DNA from 2 places in the Pseudoroseomonas sp. WGS1072 genome. Region 2 is predicted to be linked to the other one. Evidence: riboswitches for the same ligand, from Rfam matches in the RefSeq annotation. Region 2 holds a riboswitch; the other holds the start of a gene.
The links. Region 2 has a riboswitch for glycine ahead of ACF3NH_RS19145 (D-amino acid dehydrogenase). Riboswitches for the same ligand answer to the same signal wherever they lie in the genome.
Positions count from the first base shown of each region.

Region 1: another riboswitch for glycine. It lies ahead of gcvT (glycine cleavage system aminomethyltransferase GcvT); the one in region 2 lies ahead of ACF3NH_RS19145 (D-amino acid dehydrogenase).

Region 1 is NZ_JBMPSU010000001.1:2,284,091-2,299,282, reverse strand. Features, by position in the region: gene gcvP (aminomethyl-transferring glycine dehydrogenase) at 1-1,111, opposite strand, end outside; gene gcvH (glycine cleavage system protein GcvH) at 1,135-1,512, opposite strand; gene gcvT (glycine cleavage system aminomethyltransferase GcvT) at 1,524-2,621, opposite strand; glycine riboswitch at 2,671-2,765, opposite strand; glycine riboswitch at 2,769-2,859, opposite strand; gene ACF3NH_RS10915 (transglycosylase SLT domain-containing protein) at 3,017-3,709, shown strand; gene ACF3NH_RS10910 (YncE family protein) at 3,784-4,923, shown strand; gene ACF3NH_RS10905 (hypothetical protein) at 5,031-5,255, shown strand; gene istB (IS21-like element helper ATPase IstB) at 5,930-6,712, opposite strand; gene istA (IS21 family transposase) at 6,702-8,231, opposite strand; gene ACF3NH_RS10890 (SDR family oxidoreductase) at 8,657-9,553, shown strand; gene ACF3NH_RS10885 (amidohydrolase family protein) at 9,610-11,082, opposite strand; gene ACF3NH_RS10880 (alpha/beta hydrolase) at 11,203-12,075, opposite strand; gene ACF3NH_RS10875 (VOC family protein) at 12,099-13,001, opposite strand; gene ACF3NH_RS10870 (acyl-CoA dehydrogenase) at 13,061-14,311, opposite strand; gene ACF3NH_RS10865 (Ldh family oxidoreductase) at 14,346-15,192, opposite strand, start outside.
Region 2 is NZ_JBMPSU010000002.1:209,488-224,679, reverse strand. Features, by position in the region: gene ACF3NH_RS19175 (amidohydrolase family protein) at 1-352, shown strand, start outside; gene ACF3NH_RS19170 (nitrile hydratase accessory protein) at 252-671, opposite strand; gene nthB (nitrile hydratase subunit beta) at 658-1,314, opposite strand; gene nthA (nitrile hydratase subunit alpha) at 1,311-1,949, opposite strand; gene ACF3NH_RS19155 (HU family DNA-binding protein) at 2,074-2,376, opposite strand; gene rfbD (dTDP-4-dehydrorhamnose reductase) at 2,653-3,537, shown strand; glycine riboswitch at 3,601-3,706, shown strand; glycine riboswitch at 3,710-3,804, shown strand; gene ACF3NH_RS19145 (D-amino acid dehydrogenase) at 3,874-5,118, shown strand; gene ACF3NH_RS19140 (hypothetical protein) at 5,231-5,488, shown strand; gene ggt (gamma-glutamyltransferase) at 5,558-7,165, shown strand; gene ACF3NH_RS19130 (ABC transporter substrate-binding protein) at 7,185-8,339, opposite strand; gene ACF3NH_RS19125 (metal-dependent hydrolase family protein) at 8,343-9,572, opposite strand; gene ACF3NH_RS19120 (ABC transporter substrate-binding protein) at 9,654-11,300, shown strand; gene ACF3NH_RS19115 (amidase) at 11,341-12,735, opposite strand; gene ACF3NH_RS19110 (hypothetical protein) at 12,732-12,944, opposite strand; gene ACF3NH_RS19105 (ABC transporter substrate-binding protein) at 12,977-14,626, opposite strand; gene ACF3NH_RS19100 (ABC transporter permease) at 14,649-15,192, opposite strand, start outside.

The DNA.
Region 1 (15,192 bases), on a different contig from region 2:
GGGCCACGCGCCGCGCGATGCGCGTCAGCCCCTCGCGCCCGTGCCACACGGCGTACATCCCGGCCATCACCGCCAGCAGCACCTGCGCGGTGCAGATGTTCGAGGTCGCCTTCTCGCGGCGGATATGCTGCTCGCGCGTCTGCAGGGCGAGGCGCATGGCCGGCCGCCCCGCGGCATCGACCGAGACGCCGACAAGGCGCCCGGGCATCAGCCGCTTGTAGGCATCCTTCACCGCCATATAGGCGGCATGCGGCCCGCCATAGCCCATCGGCACGCCGAAGCGCTGGCTGGAGCCGATGACGACATCGGCGCCCATCTCGCCCGGCGGCGTCAGCAGCGTGAGCGACAGCGGATCGGCCGCGACGATGGCGAGCCCGCCCACCTGCTGCGCGGCGGCGATCTCGGGCGCGATGTCGCGCACCGCGCCGGTCGTGCCGGGATATTGCAGCACCAGGGCGAAGGGCTTCCGCGCCCCGCAGGCGGCGGCGAGCCCGCTCACCGGCACGACCTCGACCGTGAGCCCCAGCGGCTCGGCGCGGGTGCGGATCACCGCCAGCGTCTGCGGGTGCACGTCATCGGCGACCAGCAGGGTGTGCGAGCGGCCGCGCGTGGCGGCGAGCGCCAGCGCCATCGCCTCGGCCGCCGCCGTCGCCTCGTCCAGCAGCGAGGCATTGGCGACCGGCAGGCCGGTGAGGTCGCAGACCATGGTCTGGAAGTTGACCAGCGCCTCCAGCCGCCCCTGGGCGATCTCCGCCTGATAGGGCGTGTAGGCCGTGTACCAGCCGGGGTTCTCCAGCACGTTGCGCAGGATCACCGGCGGCACATGCGTCCCGTGATAGCCCATGCCGATCAGCGAGCGCAGCGGCGTGTTCAGCTCCGACAGGCCGCGCAGCTCGGCGATGACCTCCGCCTCCGACACCGGAGGAGGCAACTGAGAAAAATCCTGGCCGCGGATGGCGGCGGGCACGGTCCGCTCGGCCAGCGCCTCGAGACTCTCGGCGCCCACCAGCTTCAGCATCTCCGCCACCTCGGCCGCGGAGGGCCCGATATGGCGGCTGCCGAAGGCCGCGTGGTCCTCGAGCCGGTTCAGCTCGTCAATGGCGCTGCTCATGCCCGCTCCCCTTCCGCGTCCGCTCAGGCTTCGCTGTCGACGAAGGCCTGGTAGGCCTCGGCATCCATCAGCGCATCCAGCTCGGAGGGGTCGGCCACCTCCATCCTGAAGAACCAGCCCTCCGACTGCGCGGCGCTGTTCACCATGGCCGGGTCGTCGGCCAGCGCGGCGTTGCTCTCGGTGATGGTGCCACCGACCGGGGCATAGACGTCGGACGCCGCCTTCACGCTCTCCACCACGGCGACGGCGTCGCCCGCCGCCACCTGCCGCCCGGCCTCGGGCAGGTCGACGAAGACCACATCGCCCAGCGCGGTCTGCGCGTGGTCGGTGATGCCGATGGTGGCGATATTGCCGTCCAGCCGGACCCATTCGTGGTCGCGGGAGAATTTCAGCTCGGCCATGGTGGCGGTCCTTATCGGGCGTAACGGTGAGGGATGAAGGGGGTGGCGGCGACCTGGGCGGGAATCGCCCTGCCGCGCACCATCAGTTCGAGCGCCGTGCCGTCGGCGGCATGGCCACGCGCCACATAGCCCATGGCGCAGGGGCCGTTCAGCGAGGGGCCGAAGGTGCCGCTCGTCACCTCGCCCACCGTCTCGCCGCCAACCGCGATGGCGGTGTGGGCGCGGGCCGGCTGGCGGCCCTCGGGCAGGATGCCGACGCGCAGCCGCGCCGGACCGTTCTCCAGTTCCTCGCGAACGCGCGCGGCGCCGGGGAAGTTCCACTCCGTGCGGCGGCGCTTGCCGATGGTCCAGGTCAGGCCGGCCTCGACCGGGCTGGTCGTCTCGTCGATGTCGTTGCCGTAGAGGCAGAGCCCGGCCTCCAGCCGCAGCGAATCCCGCGCGCCCAGCCCGGCCGGGGCGGCTCCCGGCAGGGCCAGCAGGGCGCGGGCCAGGATCTCGGCCCGGTCGGCGGCGACGCTGATCTCGACGCCGTCCTCGCCGGTATAGCCGCTGCGGCTGACCAGGACGGGGATGTCGCCGATGCGGGTGGCGGCCACGCCCATGAAGGGCAACGCCGCCACATCCGGCGCCAGCGCCGCCAGGGCGGGCACCGCCGCCGGCCCCTGGAAGGCCAGCAGGGCACGGTCCGGCAGGCGGTTCAGCGTGACGCCGGCGGGCAGCGCGGCCTCGATGGCGGCGCAGTCCACATCCTTGCGGCTGGCGTTGAGCACCAGGAACAGCCGGTCCCCGAGATTGGCGACCATGAAATCGTCGAGGATGCCGCCGGCCTCGGTGGTCAGCAGGCCGTACTTCTGCCGCCCCGGCTTCAGGATCCGCACATCGGCGGGCGTCAGCCGCTCCAGCGCCTCCGCCGCGCCCTCGCCCCGGAGCTCCGCCTGGCCCATATGCGAGACATCGAACAGCGTGGCGCCGCGCCGCGTCGCCAGATGCTCGGCCAGGATGCCCGCCGGGTACTGCACCGGCATGGCATAGCCGGCGAAGGGCACCATCCGGGCGCCGAGCTCACGGTGAAGGGACGCCAGGGGCGTTTCAAGCAGGGTCTCGGCCACGGAACCTCCAGCGCCGCGCTCGCGCGTGGCGGGTCAGGGTTGTGGCCCCCCTCTGTCCGATGACCTGAGAGATTCAGCGCGGGCGTTGCGCGCCTTACTCCGTCGGTGCCATTGCCTGTCGCCAGGCGCCGGGCTTTCCAGAGGCCCCTTCCCCACGCGGCCCTTTGTGCCTGAGCGTTTCCGGGGGCCGGTTGCGCCTTCGGCGATGGCATGCGCCACTCTCTCCCGCGTGGGATCAGCGGGTCAGGCCCTCATGCCCGAGCGCGGAGCGCCGCGCAAGCGGGGATCGCGCGGCGCGGCGGCCCGCGCCGCCCTCCGGCCACGCCCGGCCCCCGCCACACCTCCCCCCCCCGCCACGCTTGACCCGGGTGCGCGCCGCAAGGCATCTGCTGGCCATGCGCCTCCTGCCGCTCCTGCTGGCCCCGTTGCTCTGCCTCGCTTTCAGCGCCGGCCCGGCCCGGGCGCAGCGCGCCGCCGCGGACTGGCAGCTTTGCCGCCAGGCGATCGCGGCGGAGGAGCCGGGCTCCGGCCTGCCGCCCGGCCTGCTCGGCGCCATCGCCCTGGTGGAAAGCGGCGGCACCGACCCTTCCGGCCGCCCGGCCTCCTGGCCCTGGACCTGGAACGCCGCCGGTGAGGGCTTCACCGCGCCGAGCAAGAACAGCGCCATCGCCGCCGTCGCCGCGCGGCTAGCCGGGGGCACCCGCTCGATCGACATCGGCTGCATGCAGGTGAACCTGATGCACCACCCCCAGGCCTTCGCCAGCCTGGAGGAGGGCTTCGAGCCGCGCGCCAATGTCCGCTACGCCATCCGCTTCCTGCGCAGCCTCTATGCCGCGCATGGCGACTGGGGCCGGGCCATCGCGCGCTACCATTCGGGCGAGGCGGAGCGCGGCCTGGCCTATAGCCGCCGGGTCGCCATGGCGCGGCTCGGCGCCGGTTGGGGCCGCGGCGGGCAGGTGCCGCTGCCGGCGCGGCTGGGCCAGGGGCTTTGCGCGCCCGGCCTGCGCCCGGCCCTCGCGCTGCCGAAGCGGCTGGCGCCGAACCAGCCGCTGCGCCAGCCCAGGCTGGTCTGCCGCCGGGGCGGGTAAGGCCGGCTCCCGCTTGAAAATGATTATCATTATCGTATAGGCACACCGCGCCATCCGGCGCCGGAGGACCCATCATGCCGCAGCCTTCCCACCCGTTCCCGCTGACCCGCCGCCACGCCCTCGGGCTGGGCGCGGCCGGCCTGCTGGCCCCGCTGCTGGGTGCGCGCCCGGCTCTGGCGCAGCGCCTGGCCACCCGGCAGGAGCTGGCCCCGCACCTCTACGAGCTGGCCTACAGCCCGCGCCAGCGTGCCCTCTTCGTCGCCTCGGCTGGCGGCTTCAGCGAGGGCGCCCCGCCGAGCCGCGTCTTCCGCCTGGACCCGCAGACGCTGGCGGTGCAGGCCGAGATCCCGCTGCCGCTGAAGGGCTTCGGCGTGATCCTCGACGACGCGGCCGGCCGGCTCTATGTCAGCCACGCGATCGACGGCGCGGTCAGCGCCATCGACGTCGCGGCGAACAGCGTGGTCGGCACGCTGACCCTGGCGCCGAAGGTGCGCGGCGAGGACGGCAAGGAGGAGGCCCCCTACGGCTTGCGCCGCCTGGCCCTCGACCCGGCCCGCGGCCGCCTCTACCTCGCCGGCCTGTCGCTCAAGGAGGGCGTGCTCTACGTCGTGGACACCAGGGCGCTGCGCCTGACCAGGACCGTCTCCGGCATCGGGCCCGGCGCCAGCGGCATCGCCCTCCATCCCTCGGGCGACCGCGTCTTCGTCTCCACTCTGGCGGGCCAGCTCGTCACCGTGAATACCGAGAGCCTGGCGGTGGTGAAGCAGTTCGCCGCCGGCGGCGCCGAGCAGCCGCTGAACCTCGCCTGGGACGCGCCGCGCCAGCGGCTGCTGGCCGTCGACCAGGGCCTCGAGGGCATCCGCAAGATGCAGGAGAAGAACGTGCCGGGCTTCACCTCGCGCAATCCGGGCAACCGGGTGGTGGCGCTGGACCCGGAGACCGGCAAGCTGCTGGCCGAGGGGCCGGTGCCCGAGGGGCCGGTGGCGCTTCTGGCGGATGCCGGGCGCAACCAGCTCTATGTCAGCAGCCGCGCCGGCGGGGCGGTGACCGTGCTGGCGCTGGACAGCCTCGAGCGGCGCGCCAGCGTCCCGCTGCCGGTGCACCCCAACAGCCTGGCGCTGGACGAGCAGGGCAAGGCGCTCTTCGCCACCGTGAAGGCGGCGCCGAAGCGCGGCTCGCTGGACCTGGAGAGCGTGGCGCGCATCGCACTCTGAGCCGGGCGACGGGGAAGTGGCCGGCGCGGCGCAACCCTGCCCGCGCCCAGGCGCTTCCCGTCCGGCGGCGCCGGGCCGGGTCCCGGGGCGCCGCGACAGGAGGTCCCGTGCCGAATCCCTGGATGAAGAAGAACCCGCTGCTCAGCCTGATACTGAGCGGCGCCAATGCCTGGACCGGCGCGGCGCGCGGCATCATGGCCGGCCAGGCCGGGCGGCAGCGGGCCCAGGCGGCGCGGACCACCGCGCAGGCGATGACCGCCTTCTGGACCGGCGGCGCGGCCGGCGGCCCCAAGGGCAGGGCCCCGTCCCGCAAGCGCGGCAAACGGAGCTAGAGCGGATCCCGATCAGGCGGAAGCACCGGATCGGGTGAAGCTGCTCCGGCACCGGCCCCGGGCGGCTGCGGTTCCGCTCATGTGAGTGCCCCCAAAACCGAGCTTTGCCTGCCAACATTCCGCCAGCGGCACAAGAATAGCCTCGCCGCCGAGTCAGATCCTTGAAGCGCGGCAGCAAGTCCTCGTCGAGAATTGTGAAGTAACTGTGGAACGGGTCCGCTACTGAGCGAGCGGGCCCAAGTATCGTGCACAGAGCTACGCCGTGCGCCTGAGAAGCCAGGTGCCGACATCGGTTTGGAGGCGCCACCGTCACGTCTGCGCATGCAGGCGGATCGCCGCGGCCCATCCATGATCAAGCCCGAGTGGTGCCTCGGCGGTACCTTGGAAGCATCGTTCACCAGATGCCCCTTCGAGATCAGATGCCGTGGCGGCCGCGGTGCCGGTTGGCCGACAGGTCAGCGACTAGCCGTCGGCTTCAGATCGCGGGCCTCGATTCGCCGTTCCCAGCTTGAGGCCCAGGTAGCGCAGGACCTCTGGGGTCATCCGGTGCGGGCACACGATAATGAACAGAAGCAGCATGAGAGGGTCATCGGCTGTTGATTGCCACTGAGAGCTGACCCGGGGTTGCCACGGAGATCTGACCCGGGTTGTGGATGCGGGGTTTTCAGATCTCGTCAGGTCGGCTGTGGTTTCCTTTCAGGCTGGGCCTGGGTGGCGGAGCTGTTCCTGAAGCGGAAGCTGTCGTTGCCGGTCTCCAGGATGTGGCAGTGGTGGGTGAGCCGGTCGAGGAGTGCGGTGGTCATTTTGGCATCTCCGAAGATCGCCGCCCACTCACTGAAACTGAGGTTGGTGGTGATGATGACGCTGGTCTGCTCGTAGAGCTTGCTGAGCAGATGAAACAGCAGGGCACCGCCTGAGGCGCTGAACGGCAGGTAGCCCAGCTCGTCGAGGATCAGCAGGTCGGCATGGAGCAGGCGGGCCGCGATCTGTCCGGCCCTTCCGGCGGCTTTCTCCTGCTCCAGCATGTTGACCAGCTCCACCGTGGAGAAGAACCGCACCCGCTTGCGGTGGTGCTCGACCGCCTGGACGCCGAGCGCGGTGGCCACGTGGGTCTTGCCGGTGCCCGGTCCGCCGACCAGCACGATATTGTCGGCGCTGTCCATGAAGGCACCGGCGTGGAGCTGGCGCACCAGGGCCTCGTCGAGGTGGCTGCTGGCGAAGTCGAAGCCTGTCAGGTCCTTGTAGGTAGGGAACCGGGCAGCCTTGAGCTGGTAGGCGATGGAGCGGACCTCGCGCTCGGCGATCTCGGCCTTGAGCAGCTGCGACAGGATGGGGATCGCGCTCTGGAAGGCAGGCGCGCCCTGCTCGGTCAGTTCGGCCGCGGCCTGGGCCATGCCGTGCATCTTGAGGCTGCGCAGCATGATGGCGATGGCGGCGGCCGCCGGGTCATGACGCATGGCGGCCTCCCTGCCTCGGGCGCAGGCTGTCGTAGCGGGCCACATTGGCCTTGGGCTCCTGTTCCAGCACCAGGGCCTGGGGCGCCTCGATCGGCGGCGCCTGGGACGCGGTGCCATCGGTCAGCCGGTGCAGCAGGTTCAGGATATGGGTCTTGCTGGCGACCCCGGCCTGCAGCGCCATCTCCACGGCGACCAGAACGGCCTGCTCGTCGTGCTGCAGCACCAGGGAGAGGATCTCGACCATCTCCCGGTCGCCGCCGGACCTGCCGTGCAGCTGACGCTGGAGCTGCCGGAACGCCTCCGGCAGTTCGGCGAAGGGGGCGCCGTTCCGCAAAGCACCGGGTTTGCGCTGGACCACCGCCAGGTAGTGGCGCCAGTCGTAGACGGTTCGGCCTTGCCCGTGGTGCGACCGCTCGATGATCCGCTGGTGCTCGCAGACGACGGCCCCCTCGGCCACCACCAGGATGCGGTCGGGGTAGATCCGCAGGCTGACCGGCCGGTTGGCGAAGGAGGCGGGCACGCTGTAGCGGTTGCGATCAAAGTGCACGAGGCAGGTGGGCGAAACCCGCTTGGTCTCATCGACGAAGCCGTCGAACACCCGCCGGACCGGCATCAGGCAGTCCACCTCCTGCCGCCAAGCTGCAGCGACGCTGCCGGGCTCCACCCCGTGCGGCATCTCCTGCCAGAGGGTAAGGCATCGCTGCTCCAGCCAGGCATTCAGCGCCGCCAGGCTGGCGACCTGCGGCATCGGCTGCCACAGCCGGTGCCGGGTGTCCTGAACGTTTTTCTCGACCTGACCTTTCTCCCAGCCCGAAGCTGGATTGCAGAACTCGGGCTCGAACAGATAGTGGCTGGCCATCGCCAGGAAGCGGGCGTTGATCTGCCGTTCCCGGCTCTGGCCGATCCGGTCCACGGCGGTGCGCATGTTGTCGTAGATGCCGCGCTGCGGCACGCCGCCCAGCACGCGGAAGCCGTGGTTGTGGGCGTCGAACAGCATCTCGTGCGTCTGCAGCAGGTAGGCTCGTACCAGGAAGGCCCGGCTGTGGCAGAGCTTGAGGTGGGCGACCTGCAGCTTGGTGCGCTCGCCGCCGATGACGGCATGCTCCTCGCTCCAGTCGAACTGAAACGCCTCGCCTGGGCCAAAGGCCAGCGGCACGAAGACACCGCGGCCGGAAGTCTGCTGCTGGCGAAGCCAGTCGTCGCGCCAGGCCCGCACGAAGGCGGCGACCCGCCGGTACGAGCCGTCGTAGCCGAGCCCGGCCAGCTCGGTGTGGAACTGCCGCGCGGTGCGTTTCTGTTTACGTGGCCTCCGGCCATCCGTCCGCAGCCAGGCGGCCAGCCGCTCGGCAAAAGGATCCAGCTTGCTGGGCCGATCGGGGGTCCTGAACACAGGCTCCACCGCCTCGGACCGCAGGTACTTGCGGATGGTGTTCCGCGACAGGCCGGTCCGGCGGGCGATCGCGCGGATCGACAGGTGCTCCCGGAAATGCCAGCGCCGGATCACGCTCAACAACGCCATGTCCAACACTCCCGCTGCCCCCGCCCAAAAGGCTGAGGCTAGCGTCCGAACATGGGTCAACTCTCAGTGGCAATTTCACCCCAAACCGGGTCAGCTCTCAGTGGCAATCAACAGTCATCGGCCAAGCGTCGGGGCACGCCGGGGGACGATGGGTCCAATGCGTCACGGACGATCTCGGACCAGCTGCCCCGCGGGCGAAGTATGACCTCAGCGGTTTGCCCTCTGGGGCTGCGGACCAAGCAAAACTGCCATGGTGTAGCGGGGCGGAAAGCTTGGTGGTTCAAGCGAGTAAGGGGTGCCCAGATGGCCTTTGCCGCTGCCCTCGCCCCGGCCTGCACCACAAGGTGCAGGACACCCAGCGCGGAGAACGACTGCCCAGCATAGAACTCGTTCTCCAAGGGATCACGGGCGCCAGGAAGGACGGCGTGATTGCGGTGCAGCACCACGTCCCCAGCGCCGTAGTAAGGAGGCGCGAGAGGGAGCAGGCCCCCGAACCTCGATTGGGCCGCCACGACATGCGTCAAGAGGCTGCCCATGCGCTGAGTTGGGTCTGCCAGCCTGCCGCGGGCGGCGAGATACCAATGGTGGGCGAGCAGTTGCGGAACCGCAGCCTCACCCCAGAGGCCCGCCGTTGCCAGCTCCACATCAAGCTTGGCCGCGGGATCCTCAGCTTCCAGAGCAAAGGCGGCCGGGCCATCGCCGTGGGGGCCGACGTCACAAAGGAGGAAGACGTCCTCCGGCTCTTCGACCGGACCGAGGCCGCCTTCGGCCGCGTTGACATCCTGGTCTCGAACTCGGGCGTGCAGAAGGATGCGCCCGTGGCGGAGATGACGCTGGACGACTGGAACAGCGTCATCGACACCAACCTGACGGGGCAGTTTCTCTGCGCCCGCGAGGCCGTCCGGCGCTTCCGCAGCCGGTCCAAGGGCGCCCGCCCGTCCCGGAGCGCCGGTGCCATCGTCACGATGAGCTCGGTGCATGAGGTCATCCCCTGGGCGGGACATGTCAACTACGCCTCGGCCAAGGGTGGCGTCAGCATGTTGACAAGGACCCTGGCGCAGGAAGTGGCTGGCGAGGGCATCCGCGTCAACGCGGTGGCGCCGGGCGCCATCCGCACGCCGATTAACAAGGACGCCTGGGGAACCGAGGAGGCGCTCGCCGAACTGCTCAAGCTGATTCTATATGGTCGCATCGGCGAGCCGGAGGACGTGGCACGGGCGGTCGTCTGGCTGGCATCGGACGACGCGGACTACGTCACCGGGACAACCCTGTTCGTGGACGGCGGCATGGCCCTCTACCCGGAGTTCCGCGACAACGGATAGGACCGGCACGGCGCGCCGGGAGCCGGTTGTCGACCAGGAGGTCCCGACGCCTCGGGTTACAGGCTGGCGAGGACGGAGCGGCGTGACCTCGCCACCAGATCCGCTACCCGGTTCAGGTCTACGCCGACGAGCGCACCGTGCCGCTTCCGCGTGGCGCCCGCCACCATCACCGTGTCAACATTGCTCGTGTCCATGCCCGTCACCACCGCGCCGACGGGGTCGTTCACCGGCAGCACGTTGATACGGTCGGCCCGCAACAAGACGATGTCGGCCTGCTTGCCGGGGCGGAGCGAGCCCACCTGCCCGTCGAGACCGTTAGCGCGGGCTCCGTCCAGGGTCGCGAACCGCAGCACCTCCGTCGCTGTAAGCAGGGGTGGCGCGCCGGGCTCCTTCCTGTGCGCGCGGGCGTTTCCTTCTCCCCTTTGGGAGGCGAACGCGGCGCGCATCTGGGTGAACATGTCCGATGGCACCGACGTCTCAGCATCCACGGACAGGCTCGGTCGAAGACCCGCGTCCAGGGTGGCCTGCACCACCGGATTGCCGTGCCCCATCTGCAGCTCGATCTGAGGGGAAAGGGAAACCGTGCCGCCCGAACCCGCCACCAGGCGCCACTCCTCCGCGTCGAAAAAGTTGCAGTGGATGTAGGTGGTGTCGGGACCGAGGAGGCCCTTGGCCGCGAAGCGGGCCAGGTTCCCGCGCGAGGCTGGGCCGACACCGGCGTGCGTGCTGATGCGCGCCCCGACCTCCCGGGCCACGCGCCATTCCCGCTCGGCGACGTCCACCGTGCCGAAGAGCGGTCCGCTCGCCGCGAGAGCGAGGGTCAGGAGACCGTCGGAGCCGGAAATGTGCTGCCGCCGCACCCTCGCGAGGTCGCCTGGGTACGGGTGGCCCTCAGTCTCCCACCACCGCCGTCCGAGTTGCGGGGCGCCGTAGCCGAAGACCGCCCGGATCCCGGCTTCCCTGAGTGCCGCGATGGCGGCGTCCGTGTGCGCGGGGCTGTTCTGGATGTGTGACCAGTCCAGGACCGTGGTGACACCGGCGTCGAGCGCCCCAAGCGCCCCGAGCAGATTGCCAGCGAAGACGTCCTCAGGCCGGTACGCCGGGCCCAGCCGGTTGAGGATGCTGGCAAGGTACTGCTGCAGGGTGCCATCCGGCAGGATGTTGCGCAGCAGGCTTTCCCAGAGGTGTCGGTGGGTGTCGACGAAACCCGGCATGACGATCATGCCCCCGGCGTCGATGACCTCGGCGTCGGCGACGTCCAACGAGGGACCGACCGCCGCGATCCGCTCGCCTTCCACCAGGACATCACCTCTTGGCAGGTCAGGCAGTCCGGGCTCCATTGTGAGCACGGTGCCTCCCCGGATAAGGATGCGGCGTCCCCTGGATGCCTGCGCGTTGGCGGTCCTGGCGCGAAGCGGCGCCACTAGCCCGCCCGCCAGCCCGGCGGCCGCGGCTTTGAGGAGGCTTCGCCGCCCGCCCGGCAGGATGGGCGTGCGTGGCTGGCAGCAGGCGCAAGCAGGAAACCTCATGGTCTTCCATCCCATCCATGCGTTGGTTGGTGCCCGCGGTACGGGCCAAGCTACGGGCGGTCTCAGGCGACCAAGGATCCGCCATGGCCGCGCAGGCTTCCGGAGCTCCGGTGCGGCCGGTCAGGCGGTGGGGAAGAACTTGTCCAGCCAGCCCTTGATCATCGATTTTGTCCGCGGCGCGTCGTCCTTCGAGAGCGGGAAGTGCGACGTCCCGGTCACCAGCATCAGCTCCGCGGGCTGGCCCGCCTTCTCGAACAGCCTGATGGACTGCTCGGTCGGCGTGATGCTGTCGTTCGCCGTGTGGAAGAACAGGCTCGGCCGCGGCGAGATGTCGCCGACCACGTCGTCGGCGCGGAAGTTGTACATGCTGATGGCCGTCTCGACCGGGATCTCCATGATCGCCTTGGGCGAGAGATTGCGCCGCAGCGGCTCAGGGATCGGCACGGCGTCGAACCGCGAGATCCACATGCTCTCGCCCGTTTCCTGGCGGTGCTTCCGGCCCTTCTCCAGCAGGCCGGTGAAGCGCTCCCAGGCTTCCGGCGTGGGGTGCTGGCCCCGGAACTTGCGCTCGCCGTCGCCCCAGCCGCAGGACGAGATGACGCATGCGAAGCGGCTGTCCACCCCGGCCGCGTAGGTGGCGACCGCGGCGCCGAAGCTGTGCCCGACGACGCCGATCCGGCTCGGTTCGATTTCCTCCCGCTGCGCCAGGAAGGTGAGCGCGTTCTTCGCGTCCGCCACCTGGTCGAAGCAGCGCACCTGCCCGCGTTCGCCCTGGCTCTCGCCGCAGCAGCGGAAGTCGAAGCGCAAGGCGGCGTAGCCGAACTCCTCCATCATGCGCGCCTGGATCTCGGCATGCGATTCGTCCTTCGAGCCGACGAAGCCGTGCAGCACGATGAAGGCGGGCAGGCGCTGCCCGGGCTTGCGGCTATCCGGGACGTGCAGGACCGCGGACAGCTCCAGGCCGTCCGACATGAAGGTCAGCTTCTCTTGCATGAGTTTGCTCCTGTGCTCTCTGGTCAGCCCACGGCGGCGAAGGGGAAGTGGTGCGTGCGCCACTCGAGGGGCGCGGGCGTGCCCCAAACGTTCATCTCGCGGACGTTGCCGGGGCGCTGCAGGTTGGTGATGACGTTCGGCGTGAAGTTCGCGTCGTCCGCCACGAGGGCCATGGCGCTGGCGCACTCGATCATCGCGCCGGAGGCGTCGGTGTAGTAGGCGTAGGTGTTGTCGCCCGGCCGGTGGCGGCCCGGCCCCCACAGCATTTCCTTGCCGAAGCGGTCCAGGGTGTCGCCGAGCCGGAGGTACTGGTTGAACTCCAGGAACTCGAACGAGTAGTGGTGCAGCCCCACCTTGCCCTTGACCAGGCCCAGGATGTGGTGCTGCCGGTTGCCGCCGTACATCCAGCTCAGGCTGTCGTCGACGAGGCGCTCGGCCAGCCTCAGGCCGCCGATCTCCTCCAGTTGGGATCGCGTCGCCGCCGGGTCGGGCGTGATGAGGTTGATGTGGTCCATGCGGTTGGCGCCGACCCCGGTCGTGACGTGGCGACGGCCGTAGATCGTGTCCCGGATCGGGGTGTGGATCTCGAAGCGGAGCCCCTCCGGTGTCGCAAAGGTGATGCCCGCGGCCATGCAGTCGAGGCTGGGAGCATCAGACAGCACGCGGCATCCTGTGGCCTCGACGCGTTTCTCGGCTTCCCGCACCGCCTCGACGGTCAGCGCCTCCAACCCGATGGTGTGTGTCGCGTTCTCCTCGGCGTGGAGGAGGACGAGTTCCGCCTCCCGGCCATTCGAGCTGAGCCAGGTCTGCCCGGCGTCGCGGCGCGTCACGTGCAGACCGAGGATCTCCGTCGCGTCGCGGACCACGGCGTCGGGGTCGCTGACGTTGACCTTCAGGTGCCCGATGGCATGAACGAGATGTGGCATGGTTCCCTCCCCCGGGGAGCCGGGGCTTTCGGTGACGTAGGTGTCTTGAGAGTGCAGGGTCAGCCCGGCTGACCCGCCGGGAAGCGCTGGCCCCATTGGACCCGCACTTCCGGAGGCTGCCAGAAGAACGCGTTCAGCCCGGTCTGCGCCCGGCCCAGGATCAGGGCATGCACGTCATGCGTGCCCTCGTAGGTGTTCACCGCCTCGAGGTTCATGACGTGGCGGATCACGTGGTACTCATCGGCGATGCCGTTGCCGCCGTGCATGTCACGGGCGACGCGGGCGATGTCGAGCGCCTTGCCACAGGAATTGCGCTTGCAGAGGGAGATCATCTCCGGCGCCACGCGGTGCTCGTCGAACAGCCGGCCGAGGCGCAGCACGCTCTGCAGGCCGAGGGTGATCTCGGTCTGCATGTCGGCCAGCTTCTTCTGGATGAGCTGGGTGTTGGCCAGCGGGCGGCCGAACATCTTGCGCTCCATGGTGTAGTCGCGCGCGGCGTGCCAGCAGAACTCGGCGGCGCCCAGCGCGCCCCAGGCGATGCCGTAGCGGGCGCGGTTGAGGCAGGAGAACGGGCCCTTCAGCCCCTTCACGTCGAGCTTGTTCTCCTCCGGGCAGAACACCTCCTCCATCATGATCATGCCGGTGGTGGAGGCGCGCAGCGAGAACTTGCCCTCGATCTTGGGCGCGGAGAGGCCCTTGGCACCCTTCTCCAGCACGAAGCCGCGCACGTCGCCGGCCTCGTCCTTGGCCCAGACGACGAAGACGTCGGCGATCGGGGAATTGGTGATCCAGGTCTTGGAGCCGGAGAGCAGGTAGCCGCCATCGACCTTCTTCGCCCGCGTCCGCATCGAGCCGGGGTCGGAGCCGGCATCGGGCTCGGTCAGGCCGAAGCAGCCGACCAGCTCGCCCTTCTGCATCCCCGGCAGCACGCGGTCCTTCAGCGCGTCGGTGCCATAGGCCCAGATCGGGAACATGGCGAGCGAGGACTGCACCGAGAAGGCCGAGCGGTAGCCGCTGTCGACGCGCTCCACCTCGCGCGCGATCAGCCCGTAGGAGACGTAGTTGACGCCGGCGCAGCCGTGGCTGTCGAGCGTGGCGCCGAGGAAGCCCATCTCGCCGAACTCGTTCATGATCTCGCGGTGGAAGACCTCGTGCCGGTTGGCCTCCAGCACGCGCGGGAAGAGCTTGCCCTGGCAGTAGTCGCGCGCCGCGTCGCGGATCATCCGCTCATCCTCGGTGAGCTGGTCCTCCAGCAGCAGCGGGTCCTCCCAGTTGAACGCGGGGCGGGTCTGCGGGGTCAGGACGTTCATGGCGTTCTCCGTTCCATCGTCGGTGACTCGAGGATCACGCGGGAAGAGGTTGTGGCATCGCAATCCCGGCGACCTGGGCGGCAGCGGCCAGGGCATTCCAGGTGGCAGGTGGCAGCGGGATGCCCGTCTGGACCCGATCGCGCCGGACGGCGTCGCCCCGCTCGCCAGGGAGGAGAAGCCGTTCCACGCCGGGCGCCGTGGGCTGCTCCGCCACCGCGTCTGCCAGGGCGTCGACCTCACCTTCGAAGTCGCCCGGCTCGCCGAAAGCCCGGACGTCCAGGGCAATGGCCGTGCCGTTCATCCGCGTCCCTTTCGCCCCGGCGAGCGCTGGCACCAGAACCGGGTTGCCCGCGGTCAGGCTGGCCAGGCACTCGATCATCAGCGACAGGCCGGAGCCCTTGGGTCCAGCCATCGGCAGGAGGGTCGCAATTGCCGCGGCGTCGGTGGTGGGCTGGCCCTCCGCGTCCAGGCCCCAGCCCTCTGGCACCGGTCGTCCGGCGAGGCGGGCGTTCTGGACCTTGCCTAGCGCCACCGTCGCCGTGGCCATGTCCAGCACCAGGGGCGGGCGGCCCCGCGCCGGGATGCCAATGGCGATGGGGTTGGTGGACACCACCGGCCCCTTGCTGCCGTGGTAGGCCATGAGGGGCGCGGAGGCGGTCATCGCCATGCCCACCATCCCCGCCTCAGCGGCCTGCTGGACGTATTGCCCCACGGCGCCCGCATGGGTGATGTCGCGCGCGACGCACCATCCGACGTGCACGTCCCGCGCCCGAGCGATCGCGATCTCCATCGCGCGCGCCATGCCGATGGGCCCGGGCGCCCGGTCGGCGTCCAGTAGGGCGATTGCGCCCATCTCCCGCAGCAGCCGCATCTCCGGGCGG
Region 2 (15,192 bases):
GAGCGCCTACAGCGAGGGCACGGAGACGGAGGCGCTGGCGGCCGTGGTACTGCCCTGCCTCGAGGCCTTCGGACCCGGGCGGGCGATGTTCGGCAGCGATTATCCCATGGCCCGCCGCAGCATGTCCTACGCCGCCATCTGCGACGGCCTGCGGGAGATCCTGGCCCCCTTCAGCCCGTCGGAGCAGCGCGCCGTCTTTCACGACAACGCGGCGCGCTACTACCGCTTCCCACCCACGGAACCGCCGCGCCTCAGCCCGCCAGATGGCCCGTGGACGGTGGCCCGGGCGGCCGGGACCCGGCGGAGGCGGGAGCGGTCGGGGGAGAGGCCAGCGGATCCGCCGCCAGGGTGATCGGCCGGCCATGGGGTGTCGCCGCGGCCGCCCGTGCCCAGGCCTGGCGGCGCGCCTCCAGCGCCTCCGGCGCGACGATCCCCTTCTCCGCCAGCAAGGCCTCCAGCGCATCCAGCCACTGCGCGTAGTAGGAGCCGCCGCCGGAGGCGATGCGGCGGCCGAGCGCCTCCGCCCATTCGCCCCAGCCGAAGCATCCCGCCTCGTGCAGGGCCACGGCCATGGCGAAGGCCTGGGCTTCCCAGGGCTCGGCGAAGACCGGACCCTCCGCGTCGCGCGGCAGGCTCAGCGCCTCGGCCGTCGCATCGTCACACCGGCTCAAGATAGGACTCCCAGGCATCCAAGATGACGGTGACGGCCGGATCGGCGCCCTCGCCCCAGAGCTCGCCGGCGGTGAAGCGGACGGCGTAGAGCCATTGCGGCGCCTCGTCGCCGCCCAGCGCCAGCGTGTCCGGAAAGACGAAGACACCCTGCACCCGCTCGATGACGCCCCGCCGCCCGCGCGCGTAGCGTGGCAGGCGGGTGTGGCCGCTGGTCTGGAAGTTGCGCGCCCGCACGGCCTCCCCCTCGGCGAAGCGCGCCGGCGCCCCCGCCGGGCGGGAATAGGGCGAGCCGCGCGCCAGCATCGGCGCGACCTCGGCGGCGGCGAGCGGCTTCAGCGGCCTGCCGGGCCCGTATGCCTTGCCGTCGCGCAGTTCGGCCTCGGTCACCAGCCCCTTCTGCAGCAGCAGCTTCTCCAGACCCTTGATCCAGATCTCGTAGTAGCTGGAGGTCAGGTACTCGCCCGGCGGCAGGGTCTCCCGCGCATGCCGCGCGGCATCGATGCTCCATTGCCCGAGCGCCCCGGCCGCGAGCGTCACCGCCAGGGCGCGCTTCTCCCAGCCGGCATGGAAGCGGACCTCCTCCGGCTCCGGCCGCACCGGGCCGAAGCCCTGCATGCCGCCCAGGTCCTGCGCGCCGTTCATGCCGCCGGCTCGCGCGCCAGGGCGGTGCCGATCATGGAATCGCGGCTGACGAGATCGGCCAGCCGCGATTCCTCCCAGCCCTCGGTGCCGGCGGGCCGGCGGGGGATGACGAGGTAGCGCGTCTCGGCCGTGGAATCCCAGACGCGGATGCGCGTCGTCTCCGGCAGGGTGACGCCGAAATCGGCCAGCACGCCCCGCGGATCGAGCACGGCGCGGGAGCGGTAGGCGGGCGACTTGTACCAGGCGGGCGGCAGGCCCAGCACCGGCCAGGGGTAGCAGGAGCACAGGGTGCAGACGACCATGTTGTGCTCCGCCTCGGTGTTCTCCACCGCCACCATGTGCTCGCCCTGGCGTCCGGTATAGCCGAGGGAATGGATGGCGGCCGAGGCGTCGCGCCGCAGCCAGTCGCGGAAGTCGGGATCGGCCCAGGCCTTCGCCACGACGCGGGCGCCGTTGCGCGGGCCGATGCGCGTCTCGTAGGTCTCGATCAGCGCGTCCAGCGCGGCCGGATCGGCGTAGCCCTTCTCGACCAGCAGGGATTCCAGCGCGCGCACGCGCAGCGCCATCCCCGAGAGCTCGCTACCCTCGTCATGATGGTCATGGTCATGGTGGTGATGGTGATCGGGCCCGCTCATCGCCGCTCTCCCTGCCTGGGGACACGACACCATTCCGCCGGGCGCCGAAGGGGTCAAGACCGGAGGGGGCGGGGCCGGAAATGTCAGGGGCGGCGGAGCACCCGGAGGCCTCCGCCGCGCGCCGTCAGCCGGCCTCGCCGAGGCGGCTCTTGAGATCCTTGGCCGGCTTGAACTTCACGGTGCGGCTGGCGGCGATCTCCACCACCTCGCCGGTGGCCGGGTTGCGGCCCTGGCGGGCGGCGCGCTCGCTCACCGCGAAGGAGCCGAACCCGGCCAGGCGAACCTCGCGCCCGGCCCCGAGGGTGTCGCCCAGGGTCGACAGCACGGCCTTCAGCACCGCATCGGCCTGGGTCTTGGGCAGGCCCGTGGCGGCGGCGGCGGAATCGATCAGATCCTGGCGGCTCAGCGGGCGGGTATCTTCGGTCAAGGCGTCACTCCGACTTGGTGGTAATGCCCGAGGAGAGACACAACCGCCCGTGGCCGGTCAAGCGCGCGCCCGGCCCGGAAGGCCCGCGAAGCCCCGCCTTCCACAGGTTTTTTGGCGGGACGGCCCGAAAATGACGCTCCTGTCATCCCCGGGCGGGCCGGGACCCGCAGCGGCGGGCTGGGCGGCGCGGCGGGCCCGGCCTAGAAGACGGGGAGAGACAGGGAGACAGAGAATGCCGGTTCACCCCCTTCATCGTCGCCAGGGCTCCGCCCGCTGATGCGGATCCTCGTCGCCGGCCGCACCGGCCAGCTCGCCCTGGCGCTCTCCCGCCGCCTGCCGCGGGACGGGCACCAGGTCACCGCCCTGGAGGCGCCCGAGCTGGACCTGACGGACGCGGCCTCGATCGCCCGCGCCGTGGCCGACACGGCGCCGGAGGTCGTCATCAACGCCGCCGCCTACACGGCGGTGGACCGCGCCGAGGACGAGCGCGACCTGGCCTATGCCATCAACGCGACCGGCGCGGCCCTGCTGGCCGAGGCCGCGGCCCGGCGCGGCCTGCCCTTCGTGCATGTCTCCACCGACTATGTCTTCGACGGGCTGAAGGGCAGCCCCTATGTCGAGACCGACGCCGCCAGCCCGGCCGGTGTCTATGGCGCCTCCAAGCGCGCCGGGGAGGAGGCCGTGCTGGCCGCCAATCCCCGCTCCGCCATCCTGCGCACCGCCTGGGTCTGCAGCGCCGACGGCAACAACTTCCTCAAGACCATGCTGCGCCTCGGCGCCGAGCGGGAGACGCTCAGCGTCGTCGCCGACCAGCACGGCGCGCCCACCTTCGCCGCCGACCTGGCGGAGGCCATCGCCCGGATGCTGCCGCGCCTGGCCGCCGCCGGGGCCGGCGACGAGGCCTTCGGCCTGTTCCACCTGACCGGCGCGCCCTGGACCACCTGGCACGGTTTCGCCGCCGAGATCTTCGCCCAGGCGGCGGAACGCGGCGCCAGGGTGCCGGCGCTGAAGGCCATCACCACCGCCGAGTATCCGACCAAGGCGCGGCGCCCGGCCGATGGCCGGCTGGATTGCGGGCGGATCGGCCGGGTGCACGGCATCGAGCCGGCGGACTGGCGCCGCTCGCTGGCCGCCGCGCTGGAGGTGCTGCTGCCCCGCTGAGGCGGGAGGGCCGATTGTGCTTGACGGCGCCGGCGCGGCTTTGCCACCCTGCGCCGCGTCCGCCGAAGCCAGGCAGGAGAGCGCGGCAGGCCCTCGTCAGAGGCGCCATGCCGCCGCCGACGGAGCAACCCCCCAGGAAACTCTCAGGCACCCGGACTGCAGGGCGAGGACGATCTGGAGAGAGGCGGACCGGGCATGGCCCCGGCACCGCCCGCCGAAGGGGATATCCCGGCGCGCCGGGTTAAGCTCTCAGGCACCGTGACAGATGGGGGCAGACGGGCGCGGCCGAGGACCGCACCGCGCTGCCGCGCCATCCTCACGGAGACGGCTCGACCCATGAGCAAGATCGCCATCATCGGCGCCGGGATCACCGGCGTGACCACCGCCTATGCCCTGCTGCAACGCGGCCACCAGGTGGTGCTGCTCGACCGGCACCGCTATGCCGCGATGGAGACCTCCTTCGCCAATGGCGGCCAGCTCTCGGCCAGCAATGCCGAGGTCTGGAACAGCTGGGCGACGGTGCTGAAGGGCATGAAGTGGATGCTGCGGCAGGATGCGCCGCTGCTGCTGAACCCCCGCCCCGGCTGGCACAAGTACAGCTGGATGGGCGAGTTCCTGGGACAGATCCGCCACTACCGCGCCCATACGATCGAGACCACGCGCCTGGCCATCGCGGCGCGCAGGCACCTTTTCGACATCGCCGCGCTGGAGGGCATCGACTTCGACCTGGAGCGGCGCGGCATCCTGCACATCTACCGCGACCGGCCGGGCTTCGAGGCGGCGCAGCGCACCAACGCGCTGCTGACCGAGGGCGGGCTCGACCGCCGCGCCGTGACGCCGGAGGAGATGCGCGCCATCGAGCCGGCGCTGCAGGGCACCTATTACGGCGGATTCTTCACGCCCTCGGATTCCACCGGCGACATCCACAAGTTCACCCGCGGCCTGGCCGAGGCCTGCCAGCGCCATGGCGCCCGCTTCGTCGCCGAGGCCGAGGTCAGCCGCATCACCCACACCGCGCGCGGCATCGAGATCGCCTGGGACAAGGCCGGGCGGGGCGTGCCGGGCGGCGTGGAGGTGGTGGACCGCCTCGTGGTCTGCGCCGGCATCGCCAGCCGCCGCTTCGCCGCGCTGCTGGGCGACCGCGTCAACGTCTATCCGGTGAAGGGCTATTCCATCACCGTGCACCTGGACGATGCGCGGAGCCAGGACGCCGCGCCCCAGGTCAGCCTGCTGGACGACGCCACCAAGATCGTCACCAGCCGGCTGGGCCGCGACCGCTTCCGCGTCGCCGGCACGGCCGAGTTCAACGGCGAGAACCGCGACATCCGCGCCGACCGCGTCCGGCCCCTGGTCGATTGGGTGCGCGACCTCTTCCCCGAGGTCAGCACGGCGCGCAGCGTCCCCTGGGCGGGGCTGCGCCCGATGACGCCGGGCATGATGCCGCGCATCGGCCGCGGCAGTCGTCCGGGCGTCTTCTACAACACCGGCCATGGCCATCTCGGCTGGACCCTCTCCGCCGCGACGGCGCAGATGGTGGCCGAGGCGATCGGCGAGGAGGCGCGGCGCAACATCGCCGCCTGAGGCGGCCGGGCCGCGTCTCGCGGGATTGTGAGGCACGCCGGACTCCTCCGCGACTCCTGAGGCGAATCAATCGCTTGACGCATCTCGTGACCGTCCCGCTAGCCTGCGGCGCATGAGCCTTCCTGTCCTCGCGGCGGCGCCCGACCCCACCACGCCGCTCTACTACGCGCATGGCTATGCGCTGCATCTCCTCTGCGCCTGCGGCCAGGAGGCCTGGCCGACGGTGGAGGAGATCGCGCTCTCGCGGCGTTTCGCCCGCGACACCCGCTTGGCCGACCTGCCGCGCCGCCTGCCCTGCGCGGATTGCGGCGCGACGCCGGAGCTTCGGGCGGTCCTGCCGGCCCCTCGGGCGGGGCGGGGCGGGCGCTAGCACCGGCGGCGGCTTCACGCCCGGCGCCCTTCGGCGCACTCTGCCGCCTCGCGGGGAAGGAGCACGGCGATGCGGGGCATGGTGGTGGCGGCGCAGCCGGAAGCGGTGGAGGCCGGGGTCGAGGTGCTGCGGCGCGGCGGCAACGCCGTGGATGCCGCGATCGCCTGCGCCTTCAGCCAGGGCGTCGTCGATCCGCAGATGTGCGGCATCGGCGGCTTCGGCGCCATGCAGCTCTGCCTGCCGCGCCAGGGCGTGCACACGGTGCTGGAATTCTTCTGCCGCGCTCCGCTCGCCGCCACGCCCACGATGTGGACGGAGAAGTTCATCGGCCAGTCGCGCGACGGCTTCGTCTTCCTGCTCTCCGACCAGGGCAACGATCTCGGCCACGGCGCCATCGGAACGCCGGGCAATGTCGCGGGCTATTGCGAGGCGCTGTCGCGCTTCGGGACGATGCCGCTGGCCGAGGTGATGGCGCCGGCCATCGCCCAGGCGCATCGCGGCGTGCTGGTGCGGCCCTACATGCACTACTACTGGACCATCGACCACGGCGGCGACGGCCAGGTGAATGTCGAGGACAAGCTGCGCTTCAGCACGGAGGGGCGGCAGGTCTATTTTCGGCCGGACGGGCGGCTGAAGCGCCCCGGCGAGACGCTGCGCAACCCCGGGATGGCGCGCACGCTGGAGCGCATCGCCGCCGGCGGCGCGGAAGAGTTCTATCGCGGCGCCCTGGCGCGCGAGATGGTCTCGGACATCCAGGCGGGCGGCGGGCTGATCACCCTGGAGGATCTGGCCGCCTATCGCGTGCGGGAGAAGGCGCCCGTCTGGGGTCGTTACCGCGGCCTGCGCATCGCCTCCAACCCGCCGCCCGCCGGCGGCGCCTCGCTGATCGAGCTGCTGCAGATCCTCGGGCATTTCGAGCTCGGCGCGCTCGGCCATGGCAGCACGGAGCACCTGCGCATCCTCGCCGAGGCGATGAAGTGGATGACCATCGACAGGGACGCCCATATGGGCGACCCCGACTTCGTCGACGTGCCGCTCGGCCGGCTGCTCTCGCCGGAGCACGCCGCCCTGCTCGCCGGCCGCATCCGCGCCGGCGAGGTGGCGCATGTCGAGCGCGCCGGGGAGCCCCTGGACCCGCCGGACACCACCGTGGTTTGCGTCGTCGATGCCGAGGGCAACGCCGTCTCGCTGACGCACACGCTGGGCATCCCCTCGGGCGTCATCACGCCGGGGCTGGGCTTCATGTACAATGGCTGCATGAGCGGCTTCGACCCGCGCCCCGGCCGCGCCGCCTCCATCGCGCCGGGCAAGAGCCGCGGCAGCGCCATGGCGCCGACGATCCTCTTCGAGGGCGAGGCCCCGGTCATGGTGCTGGCCGCGCCGGGCGGCACCTACATCGTCCCGGCCCTGGCCCAGGCGATCATGAACGTGGTGGATTTCGGCATGGGCATGGCCGAGGCCGTGGCGGCGCCGCGCATCGTCGCGCTGTCCGACACCATCGACCTCTGCAATCGCATCCCGCACGGCACCGAGGCGGCGTTGCGGGCCATGGGCTATCCCACGGCGCGCTCCTACCAGAGCCACGCCTTCGGCGCGCCGCATGGCCTGCTGCTGCGCGACGGCCGCTGGGAAGGCGGCGCCGACCCGCAGCGGGACGGGATGGCGATGGCGGCCTGAGCCGGACGGAAGCGCCGCCTCAGCCGCGGCGCGGCCCATCCTGGGCCGGATCGGTGCTCACCCAGTAGGTGCCCTCGAACGGCACGGCCGAGAAGCGGCGGTTGATCTCCTCCAGCGTCGCGGCGGGATCGAGATCGGCGAAGAGGTCCGGCCGCCCCCAGCGGGCCACCGCCTCGGCGGCGACCATGCCGATCGGGCTGCCGGTGAAGAAGTTCCACAGCCCGTGCAGCCGCCCGTCGCGCACCGCGCCGAGGCTGCGCCATTCCGCCTCGCGCGTCAGCCGGGCCAGGCTCTCCCGCGCCACGGCCGCCGGCACGCCGCTGCCCAGGGCCAGGGCGCCGTCCCGGCCATCGCCGGACAGCGCCAGGCCGGTGCCGATCACCAGATCCGGCCGCATCGCCAGCACCTGCTCCAGCCCGGTCAGGCCGCCATCCGCCAGCCCGGCCTGGCCCTCGGTCGCGTTGCGCAGCCCGGCGGGCGCCAGGTACTCGCCGCCGCCCGAGGCGCCGGCCACCCAGCAGCAGGGCCAGCGGCCGGGGAAGGCGGTCAGCAGGGCCAGGGGCCCCGGCGGGCGGCCGGCAACGCGCTCGCGGAGACGGGCCAGCCGCGCCTCGTGCAGGGCGACGAACTCCGCCGCGGCCTCGCGCCGGTCCAGCACCTCGCCCAGCAGGCGGATGCTGGGGCCGACATTCTCCAGCGGCCTGCGGAAGACATCGATGAACAGCACCGGGATGCCGGCGGCCTCCAGCAGCGCCAGCTCCTGCGCCGAATCGTCGCGCCGCCTCTGCCACGCGCCGAGGATGACGAGATCCGGCCGCAGCGAGAGCACGCGCTCCAGCGAGAAGGCCTGCCCCACCCCGCCCGTCACCTCCGGCACCGCGGCCAGCGCCGGGAAGCGGCGCATCCAGGCCTCGTGGCTCCGCGGGTCGGCCTGGCGCAGATCACCGCCCATGCCGGCCAGCAGCGAGACCGGATCGGGGTGCAGAAGCCCCATGGCCAGGAGCTGGAAGCTCTCGCCCAGCAGGATGGCCCGTGGCGGCGCCTTCAGCGTCACGGTCCTCCCCGCCATGTCGGTGACGCGCCGCGGCCAGGCGGGCTGCGCCGCGGCGCGGATCGCCGGCAGCACCAACGGCGTGGCCAGGAGCGAAAGGAAGCCGGCGCGGGTGAGGCGCACGGATCAGCCCAGCCCGTTCCTGACGAAGCGGCCACCGCGCAGGATGGCGCGCAACGCCGCCTCCCGCTGCAGCAGCGCCGGGTCGCGGTAGGGATCGCCCTCGACCACCAGCAGGTCGGCATGGGCGCCGGGGGCGATGACGCCGATCTCCCCCTCCATTCGCAACAGCCGCGCCGCGACGGTGGTGGCCGAGGCGATGATCTCGGCCGCCGGAAGCACCCGGGCGCGGATCTCGAACTCCATCGACTGGTGCCGGTGCAGCCCGCCCAGCAGGTCGGTGCCGAAGGCCATGGGCAGGCCGGCGCGGCGCATGATGTCGAGCGATTCGAGGCCCGAGCGCCGCACCGTCTCGATCTTGGCGACCGATTCCGGCTTCAGCCCCATGGCCGCGCCCTCCATCGCCAGGGCCTCGTAGGTGACCAGCGTCGGCACCGCGATCGCCCCGGCCGCCGCCGCCTGCGCCGCCGTCTCGGCGGTGATCAGGTTGCAGTGCTCCAGGGAATGGACCCCGCATTCCACCGCCCGGCGGATCGCCGCGTCGGTGTAGAGATGCGCCGAGACATAGGTTCCGAAGTTCTCCGCCTCCTCGACCACCGCGCGGATCTCCTCGCGCGAGAAGCCGAGGGCGTGGATCGGGTCGCTCGGCGAGGCGACGCCGCCATTGGCCATGATCTTGATGAAGCGGGCCCCCGCCTTCAGCTCCTCGCGCGCGGCGCGACGCACGGCGTCCACGCCGTCGCAGAGGCGGCCGAGCGCGCCGACCCGCTCGGAGAAGATGCCGGGCCGGTCGTCGAAGGGGCTACGCAGGTCGGAATGCCCGCCGGTCTGGCTCAGCGCCTTGCCGCAGACGACGAGGCGCGGGCCCTCCACCAGCCCCTCCTCGACCGCGATGGCCAGGCCGGCATCGGCGCCACCCACGTCGCGCACCGTGGTGAAGCCGCGCATCAGCATGCCGCGCATCACCGCCCCGGCGCGGAAGGCCGCCAGCGAGGAGGGCTGCATGGCATTGGCGCCCAGATCGACCATGGCGGCGATGACGTGGACATGCGCGTCGATCAGGCCGGGCATCAGCGTGAGGCCATCGAGGTCCAGGCGCGTCGCCGAGGCGCTGTGGATCGGGCGGTCCGACACCTCGCGCACCCGGCCGCCCTCGACCAGCACGGAGAAGCCGTCCAGCAGCCGGTCCCGCGCCGGGTCCAGCAGGCGTCCGCCGGTGAAGAGGAAGGATTCCATCGCGCTGCTCCATGCTCGCCGGCGTGGCCGGCGGCCCGCCTCTTGCTTCCTCCTCTAGGCACTTCAGCAGGGAGCGTGAAGATGGCTTTGTCACGTCGCGGACTCATGGCCGCCGGGGCCAGCGGATTGATCGGCGGCGGGTTGGGCCTGCCCATCCCGGGCGCAGTCCGCGCCGCGCATGCCCAGGCGCCGGGCACGGGTGGCGGCACCATCCGCTACGGCATCTCGATGGCCGACATCCCGCAGACCACCGGCCAGCCGGACCGCGGCGCCGGCGCCTACCAGTTCACCGGTCACACGATCTACGATCCGCTGGTGGCCTGGGAGATGGATGTCGCCGAGCGCCCCGGCAAGCTGGTGCCCGGCCTCGCCACCTCCTGGGAGACCGATCCCGCCGACCGGACGAAGTGGATCTTCCGGCTGCGCCCGGGCGTCACCTTCCATGACGGCAGCGCCTTCGACGCCGATGCGGTGATCTGGAACTTCGAGAAGGTGATGAACAGCCAGGCGCCGCACTTCGACAACCGCCAGGCGGCGCAGGTGCGGCCGCGCCTGCCCTCCGTCGCGGCGTGGCGGAAGCTGGACGCCATGACGGTCGAGGTCACCACCAAGGCGGTGGACAGCCTCTTCCCCTACCAGCTGCTGTGGTTCCTGATCTCCTCCCCCGCGCAGTACGAGAAGCTCGGGCGGAGCTGGGAGAAATTCGCCTTCGAGCCCTCCGGCACCGGCCCCTTCCGGCTGGCGAGGCTGGTGCCCCGCGCCAGCGCCGAGCTGGTGCGGCATGACGGATACTGGAACCCGGCCCGCCGGGCCAGGGCGGAGCGCATCATCCTGCTCTGCGCGCCGGATGCCGTCTCGCGCACCAACGCGCTGATCGGCGGGCAGTTCGACATGATCGAGACCCCCGCGCCCGACATGGTGCCGCAGCTGCGCGCCTCCGGCTCGCGCATCGTCGAGAACGTCACGCCGCATGTCTGGAACTACCATCTCTCGCTGCTGGAGGGCTCGCCCTGGCGCGACATCCGCCTTCGCAAGGCGGCCAACCTCGCCATCAACCGCGAGGAGGTGGTGGCGCTGATGAACGGCCTGGCCAAGCCGGCGGTGGGCGTGGTGGACCCCTCCTCCCCCTGGTTCGGCAAGCCGGGATTCGAGGTGAAGTACGACCCCGACGCCGCGCGCAAGCTAGTGGCCGAGGCCGGCTACGGCCCCCGCAACCCGCTGAGGACAAAGTTCCTGGTGGCGACCGGCGGCTCGGGGCAGATGCTCTCCATGCCGATCAACGAATACTGCCAGCAGTCGCTGCGCGAGGTCGGGCTGGAGATCGAGCTGGTGCCGGTGGAGCTGGAGGTGCTCTACACCTGCTGGCGCCAGGGCGCCGCGGGGGAGCTGGCGAAGCGCAACGCCGTCACCGCCAACAATGTCGCCTATGTCACCTCCGACCCGCTCTACGCGCTGATCCGCTTCTTCCATTCGAAGCAGGTCGCGCCGACGGGGGTGAACTGGAGCCACTTCAGCGACGCGGAGGTGGACCGGCTGATCGACCAGGCGGTGACCAGCTTCGACACCGCCGAGCAGGACCGGCTGATGGCCGAGGTGCACCAGCGCGTGGTGGACGAGGCGTTGCTGGTCTTCGTCGTGCACGACACCAACCCGCACGCGATGACCCGCAAGGTCGCCGGCTACACCCAGGCCCAGCACTGGTTCCAGGACCTGACGACGCTGGCCTGAGGCGCCGCCGGGAGGGCCGCGCCCCTCCCGGCCCCGCCGCTCACAGCGGTGGGCGCCGCTCCATCCAGCCCGCCGCCTGCTCATAGGCCTGGGCAACGCGCAGCAGCATCGCCTCGTCATGGTTGCGCCCGACGAGCTGCACCGAGAGGGGCAGGCCATTGGCCGCGAAGCCGGCCGGCACGGCGAGGGCCGGATGACCCGTCGCGTTGAACGGGCCGGTCAGGGGATGCTGCCGGCGGAACGGGCCCTCATCCACCGCATCGACCCGCGGCGCGGCCGCGGCGATGTCGGGGCAGAGGATGGCGTCGCAGCCGGCGAGCACGGCATCGACCTCCGCCGCGATCATCCGCCGCAGCCGCTGCGCCTGCACGTAATGCGGCCCGGTCACGAAGGCGCCGACCATCAGCCGCTCCCGCGTCACGCGGCCATAATCCTGCGGCCGCTCGCGCAGGTCCCGCTGGTGGATGGCGAAGCCCTCGGCCAGCAGGATGACCTGCAGGCAGGCATCCATCACCCGCCGCGGCGGCAGCCTCACCTCGACGATCTCGGCGCCGAGCAGGGCGAGCAGCTCGGCGGCGGCGGATAGCGCCGCCGAGGTCTCGGCATCCAGCAGCGCCTCCTCGTTGAAGCGCGGGGCGATGCCGATGCGCAGGCCGGCGACACCGGCCCGCAGCTCGCGCAGATAGTCGCCGGGCGGCACCGGGGCCGAGGCCGGGTCGCGCGGATCGTGCCCGGCCAGCACCTGCATGGCCAGGGCGCAGTCCTCCACCGTCCGGGTCAGCGGGCCGGTATGGTCCATGCCGAAGCTCAGTGGCACGACGCCGTGGCGGCTGAGCCGGCCATAGGTCGGCTTCAGGCCGACCACGCCGCAATAGGCGGCGGGCAGGCGGATCGACCCGCCGGTGTCGCTGCCCATGGCCAGCCCCACCATGCCCGAGGCGACGGCCACGCCGGAGCCGGAGCTGGACCCGCCGGCGAAGTGCTCGACATTCCAGGGGTTGCGCGCGTTCGGCCAGGGCAGTTCGTCGGTCGGGCCGCCGCGGGCGAACTCATGCGTGGACAGCTTGCCGAGCAGGACCATGCCGGCCGCCTCGAGCCGCTCGGTCGCGTCGCTGTCGGCCTCGGCCACATGGCCGAGGCGCAGCCGGGAATGCGCCGTGGTGGGCAGGCCGGCGGCGTCGTAGATGTCCTTCAGCGCGAAGGGGACGCCGTGCAGCGGCCCGCGCCGGCGGCCGGCACGGATCTCGGCCTCGGCGCGGCGGGCGGCGGCCAGGGCGCGGTCCGCGGCCAGGGTGACGAAGGCATGCAGCCTGCCGTCGAGCGCGGCGATGCGCGCCAGCGCCGCCTCGGTCAGGGCGGTCGGGGATTCACCGGCGGCGATGCGCGCCGAGGCCTCGGCGAGGCCCGGGACCGGCGGCGGAAGGGCGGCGCTCACGACCGCCCCGCCGCCCGCCCGGCGCCCGGCGCCGCCGGCGTGAAGACGGCCGCCGGCTCGGCCGCGTAGGGGTAGGGCTCGTCCAGCACCGAGGCCAGCTCGGCATAGGCCAGATAGGCTTCGTACATGGCCGGCTCACGTTCGGGCGGGACGCTGATCCCGGCCCGCGCGAGGCAGGCCCTGAACTCGGCACGCAGATCCTGAGGCATCGTTCGTTCTCTCCAGTCGGGCGCCGCGGCGATCAGCCCATGCGGATCGGCGTCAGGTCCTGGAACCAGGACTGCGCCTGCACGAAGCCCTGCACCCTGGGGCTGATCGCCCGGGGATTGAGGTCGTGCGCGGCGAAGAGGAACAGCGCCTCGTCGACGATCTTCTCATGGACCCTGGCCAGCAGCGCGTCCTGCTTCGCCGCGTCGAAGGTGTTGTAGACCTCGGTGAACAGGGCATCGAAGGCGGGATCGTTGAACCAGCCCCAGTTGACGCCGCGCGGCGCGTGCAGATCCGATTTCAGCAGGCGGATGAAGGCGCTGTAGGGGTCGAAGGCGGCGTAGGAGAAGTTGATGCCGGTGCAGCCGCGCACATTGGGGCCCTTGGCGCCGCCCTGCCAGATGGTGATCAGCGTGTTCCAGTCGAAGACCTCGAAGCTGATGTCGAAATAGGCCTCCTTCAGCGCCTGCTGGATGTACTCGTTCATGGGCAGCGGCTGCATCTGGCCGGAGCCCGAGGAGGAGATGCCGATCCGGGTGCGCAGCGGGTTGGCGGCGCTGAAGCCGGCCTCGCCCATCAGCTTGCGCGCCTGCGGGAGGTCATGGACCAGCTTGAAGGACGGGTTGCCGGCCCAGGGGTTGCCCGGCGGCACCAGCCCGTTGCCCTCGATCATCAGCCCGCCCAGCAGTTCCTTCAGCTCCGCGCGGTTCAGCGCCAGGTTGGCCGCCTTGCGCACGCGGATGTCGCGCCACGGCGAGCCCTCGACCATCGAGAGGTGCCAGGTCCAGTTGTGCGGATAGGCATTGGTGATGATCCGGAAGTTGGCCGCCCTGAGGCTGTCCAGCGCATCCGGCGGCGGCGCCTCGATGAAGTCGACCTGTCCGGAGCGCAGCGCGGCGACGCGGGTATTGGCCTCGGGCAGCGGCAGCAGGGTCAGCCGCGCCGACTTCGCCACGCGCGCCTTGTCCCAGTACTCGTCGAAGCGGGCCAGCTCCGCCCGCTCACGCACGCTGAAGCTGGTGAGCTTCCACGGGCCGGTGCCCACCGCCTTCAGCAGGTAGTTGTCCCAGTTGCTGCCGGCCGCCTCCCAGGCGCCCTTGTGCACCACGCCGAGCCAGGTCAGCGCGTAGGGGATGGTGCTGTCGGGGATCGAGGTCTCCAGCCAGAAGCGGCCATCCTCCCCGGCGCCCCAGCGCGCGAGCGTCGGGAAGCGGGGCGTCACCTGGGCGGAGGCGCGGGCGTCGAACCAGGGCGCGTCGCGCTTGAAGGCGCGGTCGAAGGTGAAGATCAGATCCTCGACCGTCAGCACATGGCCGTCATGGAACGGCACGCCCTGCCGCAGGGTGAAGAGCCAGCGCTTCGGGTCGCCGGGATCGACGGCCCATTCCGTCGCGAGGCCGGGCTTCAGCGTGGCCGCCTTGTCGGACTGCGAGAGATCCCACATCACGAGCTGGTCGTAGAGGGTGATGCCCATGAAGCGCTGCCCCTCGCCGCCCTGGTCGGGGCAGCCGTTGGAGAGCGGCACGGCCGAGGCCGTCATGCCGACGCGCAGATGGCCGCCCGGCGCCTGGGCCAGGGCCGGGTCCCAGCCGATGGCGGCGGGACCTATCCAGGCCGGCAGGGCGGCGGCGGCAGCGGCGGCGGAAGCGCGGAACAGGCCGCGGCGGTCGAGGGAGAAGGTCATGTCCGGCTCCGGGAGGCGGGGTTCAGGAACGCACGTCCATGGCCGAGCGAAGCCCGTCGCTGACCAGGTTGAAGCAGATGCTGGTGGCGAAGATGCAGAGGCCCGGCAGCATGGCGATCAGCGGCTGGCTGTAGATCGCGGTCCGCAGCGTGTTCAGCATCAGCCCCCATTCGGCCTCCGGCGGGCGGGTGCCGAGGCCGAGGAAGGAGAGGCCCGAGGCCAGGATCATCGAGACGCTGATCAGGCTCGTGGCATAGACGAAGATCGGGCCCAGGACGTTGGGCAGGACATGCACCCGCACCACCGTCAGCGCGCCGGCGCCGCTGGCCCGCGCCGATTCCACGTAGTCGAGGTTGCGCACGGCGGTGGTGGTGGTCTCGGAGACGCGGATGATCTGCGGGATGAAGACCAGCGTCAGCGACAGCATGGCGTTGGAGATGCCCGGCCCCAGCGCGCCGCTGATGGCGACGGCCAGCAGCACCGAGGGGAAGGCGTAGAACACGTCGGTCGTGCGCATGATCAGCATGTTCACCCAGCCCCCGGCGAAGCCCGCGACGATGCCGAGC